Regions from separate parts of the Rossellomorea sp. NRS-1567 genome, predicted to be linked through region 3. Evidence: a T-box and tRNA genes for the amino acid it is inferred to sense, from the RefSeq annotation. Region 3 holds a T-box; the other regions hold tRNA genes.
The links. The T-box of region 3 lies ahead of serS (serine--tRNA ligase). A T-box ahead of a tRNA ligase gene usually reads a tRNA of that ligase, here a tRNA-Ser.
Positions count from the first base shown of each region.

Region 1: it has a tRNA-Ser gene. The T-box ahead of serS (serine--tRNA ligase) is inferred to sense a tRNA for this amino acid. The anticodon was not compared.
Region 2: it has a tRNA-Ser gene. The T-box ahead of serS (serine--tRNA ligase) is inferred to sense a tRNA for this amino acid. The anticodon was not compared.

Region 1 covers NZ_JBITPL010000011.1:1,615-3,864, forward strand. Annotated here, with positions in the region: tRNA gene ACIFOD_RS06955 (tRNA-Ser) at 1-69, shown strand, start outside; tRNA gene ACIFOD_RS06960 (tRNA-Met) at 103-176, shown strand; tRNA gene ACIFOD_RS06965 (tRNA-Asp) at 313-389, shown strand; tRNA gene ACIFOD_RS06970 (tRNA-Phe) at 441-516, shown strand; tRNA gene ACIFOD_RS06975 (tRNA-His) at 539-614, shown strand; tRNA gene ACIFOD_RS06980 (tRNA-Gly) at 635-708, shown strand; tRNA gene ACIFOD_RS06985 (tRNA-Ile) at 718-794, shown strand; tRNA gene ACIFOD_RS06990 (tRNA-Asn) at 804-878, shown strand; tRNA gene ACIFOD_RS06995 (tRNA-Ser) at 886-976, shown strand; tRNA gene ACIFOD_RS07000 (tRNA-Glu) at 983-1,054, shown strand; gene glgB (1,4-alpha-glucan branching enzyme) at 1,911-2,250, shown strand, end outside.
Region 2 covers NZ_JBITPL010000006.1:273-2,522, reverse strand. Annotated here, with positions in the region: gene ACIFOD_RS03965 (Tex family protein) at 1-212, shown strand, start outside; gene cmpA (cortex morphogenetic protein CmpA) at 301-414, opposite strand; gene ACIFOD_RS03955 (SprT family protein) at 564-1,040, shown strand; tRNA gene ACIFOD_RS03950 (tRNA-Asn) at 1,170-1,244, shown strand; tRNA gene ACIFOD_RS03945 (tRNA-Ser) at 1,252-1,342, shown strand; tRNA gene ACIFOD_RS03940 (tRNA-Glu) at 1,358-1,429, shown strand; tRNA gene ACIFOD_RS03935 (tRNA-Asp) at 1,572-1,648, shown strand; tRNA gene ACIFOD_RS03930 (tRNA-Gln) at 1,729-1,803, shown strand; tRNA gene ACIFOD_RS03925 (tRNA-Lys) at 1,809-1,884, shown strand; tRNA gene ACIFOD_RS03920 (tRNA-Leu) at 1,922-2,003, shown strand; tRNA gene ACIFOD_RS03915 (tRNA-Leu) at 2,088-2,173, shown strand; tRNA gene ACIFOD_RS03910 (tRNA-Arg) at 2,193-2,250, shown strand, end outside.
Region 3 covers NZ_JBITPL010000021.1:7,627-9,876, reverse strand. Annotated here, with positions in the region: gene serS (serine--tRNA ligase) at 1-1,138, opposite strand, end outside; T-box leader at 1,187-1,395, opposite strand; gene pdxT (pyridoxal 5'-phosphate synthase glutaminase subunit PdxT) at 1,449-2,039, opposite strand; gene pdxS (pyridoxal 5'-phosphate synthase lyase subunit PdxS) at 2,051-2,250, opposite strand, start outside.

The DNA of each region.
Region 1 (2,250 bases), on a different contig from region 3:
AGGGATCGGTCTTGAAAACCGACAGGGGTGTAACAGCCCGCGGGGGTTCGAATCCCCCTTCCTCCTCCATATTTACTTTAATGGGAATTTCATTTTTATCGTCGCGGGGTGGAGCAGTTCGGTAGCTCGTCGGGCTCATAACCCGAAGGTCGCAGGTTCAAATCCTGTCCCCGCAATACCATTTTTGACTCAGGATAGGATAATCCTTGATGAGTCACGCATGGATAGTTATTTTGACTAACGTCAAGGTAATGAAACCTATTTTGCTTACGCAAATAATGAAAGTTATTTTGACTAACGTCAAAAAACTCTGGTCCGGTAGTTCAGTTGGTTAGAATGCCTGCCTGTCACGCAGGAGGTCGCGGGTTCGAGTCCCGTCCGGACCGCCATTTTCTTTTTGTAAGATTATGGTTCATAATTAAATATTATACTCTAAGTAAGGCTCAGTAGCTCAGTTGGTAGAGCAATGGACTGAAAATCCATGTGTCGGCGGTTCGATTCCGTCCTGAGCCACCATTTTTTATTTGAAGACATTATGGCGGTTGTGGCGAAGTGGTTAACGCACCTGATTGTGGTTCAGGCATTCGTGGGTTCGATTCCCATCAGTCGCCCCATATCTTCTTATATAAATAGTGCGGGTGTAGTTTAGTGGTAAAACCTCAGCCTTCCAAGCTGATGATGAGGGTTCGATTCCCTTCACCCGCTCCAATTATTTTTGGGCCTATAGCTCAGCTGGTTAGAGCGCACGCCTGATAAGCGTGAGGTCGGTGGTTCGAGTCCACTTAGGCCCACCATTTCATTATTCCGCAGTAGCTCAGTGGTAGAGCTATCGGCTGTTAACCGATCGGTCGCAAGTTCGAATCTTGCCTGCGGAGCCAATAATATGGGGAAGTACTCAAGTGGCTGAAGAGGCGCCCCTGCTAAGGGTGTAGGTCGGGCAACCGGCGCGAGGGTTCAAATCCCTCCTTCTCCGCCATATTATGGCCCATTGGTCAAGCGGTTAAGACACCGCCCTTTCACGGCGGTAACACGGGTTCGAATCCCGTATGGGTCATCTAAAAAAAGACTATCATTTTTGATAGTCTTTTTTTGTTGTACAAAGTAAAATTGGTGGTCATTTTATTAAAAATAAATTAAAAACATGACTTAATGAAGCGATTTAATTGAGTATGGAGCCAGATCGGGATTAAAATAAGCGGTTTTACATGAGAAAGCATGCTTCTACTTCTGTACGAGGGATATATTATCGACTATGACCACTTTATTATCGACTTTCCACCATATATTATCGACTTTGGCCACTTTATTATCGACTTTCCAACATTTATTATCAACTTCTACACTCTTCTTATTAGCTCGAATTTTTCAATACGATAATCGCAAGATGTGAGGGGATATTCAGTCAGTGATCATCGAAGAATAAAAGGCATCAACCACCTCTTAATCTCCCCATTAATCTTCTCAAAGTATTGAATAGCCCCCTACCTCCTCCAAAGATTACACTATGCATGATTCCTCCTTTATTGTCCCATAAAACAGGGTTTATCCACCCTAAACAAGCAACCGCCAGATTTTTCATCCATTCCTAATCACTCCTCAATTCGACATCGCCATCAATCTCACAACCAGCCAAAAACGATACAAAATACCGGAATCCTTCTGCATTTCCCGAAAATTTCACTTTTTTAATAAAAAAACTTTCGACAAATTTCGCTATGAATTCAACATGTTTCCCCTATGTTCTTCCAATGTAAACCTTACCATTTAGTAAGACTTTCCAAAAGCGAACCATATTATCATTAGTATGTAGGAAATTGTCGTAATTGAGCGACGATAATAAAGAGGATTTTGATGAAGTTGAAAGAAAGTAGTAAGTAGATTGAAAAAATGTAGGTGAGTTGATGAACGCAATGACCATATCAGATTATGATGTTTTTTTGTTTCATGAGGGAAATTTGCAGCAGGCCTATCAGTTTATGGGTTCTCATGTGAGAAGAGATTCCACTGGGACCTATACAGAATTTTGCGTTTGGGCACCGAAAGCAAGACATGTTTCATTGGTTGGATCGTTTAATCATTGGAATGGAGCCGGGTATGAACTTACACGGCGGAATAACGAAGGTTTATGGACAATTCGCATTGATGGGGATCTATCGGGTGAAACGTATAAGTACGAGATTACCACTCTATCAGGGTTGAAGAAACTGAAGGCGGATCCATATGGGTTTGCATCTGAGAAGCGTCCAAATA
Region 2 (2,250 bases), on a different contig from region 3:
TGGAGTTACAAGGGACAGTAAGAAATGTAGTGGATTTCGGTGCGTTTATCGATGTTGGCGTGAAACAAGATGGACTTGTCCATATTTCAAAACTGAAAAATGGTTTCGTTAAGCATCCATTAGATGTGGTGTCTGTTGGGGATGTTGTAACCGTTTGGGTTGATAGCGTGGATGTTCAAAAAGGCAGAGTCGCATTGACGATGATTCAATAATCAGGTAAGAGCTGACTGCGGGGTAGTGAATGCTATCTCAGGTCAGCTCTTTTTGCCATTTAGGATGGGGTATGATTAATGTCCATACTTAAGAGCTGTTCTTCTTACGGTAAAAATACCAGCATTGATTAAGGAGTTTGATTTGATATCGATCCTTCTCAAAATAGGCTCTCCTCAATTGATTCACAAGCCAGTTAGGCATGGGGTAACCTCCTTATCTCTAAGAAAGTGCCAGCTGAATCCGTGTGATGACATTCCTTGGAGTATTTTGTCATGCTGAAACAGTAAGGGTGATATCTAGTTTATGCTATAATAGGTTGTCATGTTCTAATTAAGAAAGAAGGATTTCATATGACGGACGCTGAGCTTCAATTTCTTGTTGAAAAAATATCTATTCAATCTTTTCGTAAGCCTTTCCTTCATAAAGCATATTTCAACCCAAGACTAAGAACCACTGGGGGAAGGTATATGTTAGGTAGTCATAATATCGATATTAATCGTAAATATTTGGACGAGCATGGTATGGATGAATTAATAGGAATCATTAAACATGAGTTGTGTCATTATCATTTGCATATTGAAGGTAAAGGATATAAGCATGGAGATGAAGATTTTAAGAGGCTTCTAAATGAAGTTGGGGGTCCAAGACATTGTTCGATATTAACGAGTGTGAATAATAGAAAAAGGTATTTGATTTATGTGTGCCAGAAGTGCGGGTTGGAGTTTAAAAGAAGAAGGAAGATCAATATAAGAAAATACGTGTGTGGACGTTGTAAAGGCAAGCTTAAATTAGTGAAGGAAGTTATTATGAAGGAAGGAAAATCCTGAGTGGTTAATCCCCTGATGATGAGCATTTTTTTCTGGTGAAAAGTGTTTGAAAGTAGTTGACAATAAATAGCGGAGTCATTATAATCTAAAGAGTCGATAAGACGAGTTAAGCGAAAGAATACTTTACGTTCCGCAGTAGCTCAGTGGTAGAGCTATCGGCTGTTAACCGATCGGTCGCAAGTTCGAATCTTGCCTGCGGAGCCATTTTTATGGGGAAGTACTCAAGTGGCTGAAGAGGCGCCCCTGCTAAGGGTGTAGGTCGGGCAACTGGCGCGAGGGTTCAAATCCCTCCTTCTCCGCCATTACTTTCAGAACATGGCCCATTGGTCAAGCGGTTAAGACACCGCCCTTTCACGGCGGTAACACGGGTTCGAATCCCGTATGGGTCATTTTTATTTTTGTTATTGCAACTTAATGAAAATTCATTTTGCTAGCGCAAATAATGAAAGTTATTTTGACTATCGTCAAGGTAATGAAAGTTATTTTCGCTGTCGCGAGTAATGAAAGTTATTTTGCTAAAGCAAAAACTCTGGTCCGGTAGTTCAGTTGGTTAGAATGCCTGCCTGTCACGCAGGAGGTCGCGGGTTCGAGTCCCGTCCGGACCGCCAGATTATTTCTTTAAAAAGTTATTGACTTTAATCTTTTGGACATGTTAATATATAAACCTCGTCACTTTTTGACGAAACATTGGGCTATAGCCAAGCGGTAAGGCATCGCACTTTGACTGCGACATGCGTTGGTTCGAATCCAGCTAGCCCAGCCATTTAAGAGCCATTAGCTCAGTTGGTAGAGCATCTGACTTTTAATCAGAGGGTCGAAGGTTCGAATCCTTCATGGCTCACCAAAGATTTTTTGCGATAGTAAAATATCTAACCATTTATGCGGGTGTGGCGGAATTGGCAGACGCACCAGACTTAGGATCTGGCGCCGCAAGGCGTGGGGGTTCAAGTCCCTTCACCCGCACTTTGAAAGTTGTTGAAATGACTTTTTGAAAAGCTATTGACACAACAGAGTATCCTCGTTATAATAGTGTTTGTCGCTTCAAACGCGGTCGTGGCGGAATGGCAGACGCGCTAGGTTGAGGGCCTAGTGGGGGCGACCCCGTGGAGGTTCAAGTCCTCTCGGCCGCACCAAAAGGATTTAAAACATATTGCGCCCGTAGCTCAATTGGATAGAGCGTTTGACTACGGATCAAAAGGTTAGGGGTTCG
Region 3 (2,250 bases):
GCACATGTTCAGGTTTTCCTTTAGCTTCTCTTCTGAAACGAATGTTCGCACGTCTTGCCTGGAAGCCTTCAAAGTTACTGCAAGAAGAAATCTCACGGTATGTTCCGTAGCTTGGAATCCAGACTTCAATGTCATATTTCTTGGCAGCGGTGAAACCTAAATCCGCTGTACACATAGATAACACACGGTATGGTAAGCCCAGTAACTGAAGAACTTTTTCAGCATGGCCAGTCAGCTTCTCAAGCTCATCATAAGAGTCTTCAGGTTTCACAAAGCGAACCAGCTCAACTTTGTTGAATTGATGCTGACGGATTAGACCACGTGTATCACGACCGGCAGATCCAGCTTCAGAACGGAAGTTGGCACTGTACGCCACATAGCTTACGGGTAACTCTTCACCCTTCATGATTTCATCACGGTGATAGTTCGTTACAGGCACTTCTGCTGTAGGAACCAGGAAGTAATCCTCACTTTCGATTCTAAACGCATCCTCTTCGAACTTAGGAAGTTGACCTGTTCCCGTCATACTCGCTCTATTCACGAGGAATGGAGGGATCATTTCTGTATACCCATGCTCATCCATGTGGAGATCCATCATGAAGTTAATCAGGGCTCTTTCAAGTCTGGCCCCTAACCCTTTATAGAAAACAAAACGGCTTCCGGTCACTTTGGCGGCACGTTCGAAATCCAGGATCCCAAGGCCTGTTGCAATGTCCCAGTGAGGCTGTGCCTCGAAATTAAACTCACGAATCTCTCCCCATTTGCGGGCCTCTACGTTATCATCCTCGGTTTCACCAACCGGTACCGTTTCATGTGGAATGTTAGGAATGGAAAGCAGGATACGTTCTAACTCCTCTTCAATTCCTCGTAGTTCATCATCCAGTTTTTTCACCATGGCCCCAACTTCACGCATTTCAACAATCAGGTCCTCCGCATCCTTTTTCTCTTTCTTCAGCTCTGCAATCTGCTGGGATACGTCATTTCGCTTGCTCTTTAATTCTTCACTTTCCACAAGCAGCTCTCTTCTTCTCTTATCAAGCTCTTCGAATTTATCGAAATCCTCCAGGTTCTCACCGCGGTGCTGTAGACGGGCTTTCACATCTTCCAGATTATTACGTAAATACTTAATGTCTAACATGAGATTCTCTCCTTTTTTATAAAAAAATAAAAAACCCCCATCCCTGGTAAAAGGGACGGAGGTTTCCGCGTTGCCACCCTAGTTGAAGACGCTAAGCACCTTCCTCTTAAGAGATGGTAACGGAATCACCGAAAATACCTACTTCATTCAGTACTTCACTCTAGGATGGATTCATAAAGCTCTTGCGTCGATTCTCACCAGCCACCGACTCTCTTAAGCAAGCCTTCTTTACTACTATTTCCTATCAACGATTTAAATGTTTATTGGTTATTTCATAATCTACTACAATGTTTTCCATTTTGCAATAGAATTATGCGATTGTTTTTTCCATGCTTTCTTTCACCATCTCAACGAAGAAAGACGTCAAGCGGTGATCGTCCGTTAATTCAGGATGGAAAGAGCAACCGAGGAATTGCCCGTGGCGTGCAAGAACAATCCGTTCATTATGCTTAGCCAGGATTTCAACATCTTCTCCCGCCTCCACGATATGGGGAGCACGGATGAAGACGGCATTGAATCCTTCTCCAATATGAGCAATCGAAAGATTCGCTTCAAAACTTTCTTTCTGACGCCCAAAGGAATTACGTTCCACTGTTACGTCCATCACACCAAGGTGAGGTTCGTCGTATCCGACAATGTGCTTCGCTAAGAGGATCAATCCTGCACATGTTCCAAAGATCGGCTTCCCGGCTGCCGCAAATTGTCTTAACGGCTCCATAAAGTCATATCGATCGATCAGCCTTCTCATAGTTGTACTTTCCCCACCTGGCATGATCAGCCCTTGAATCTCTTCCAGCTGCTCCACACGCTTAATGACGACTGCCTTGGCACCAGAAGCTTCGATTGAACGAACATGCTCCCTGACAGCACCTTGAAGTCCTAATATACCGATGTTCAACATAGAATCACACCTTACCATCCACGATCTTGCATACGGTTTTCAGGTAAAATAGAAGAAATTTCTACTCCCTTCATTGCTACACCAAGCTCTTTAGAAAGCTCTGCGATCAACTTGTAATCTTGATAGTGAGTTGTCGCTTCTACGATCGCTTTTGCAAATTTCTCAGGGTTTTCTGATTTGAAGATACCAGAACCTACGAATACTCCGTCAG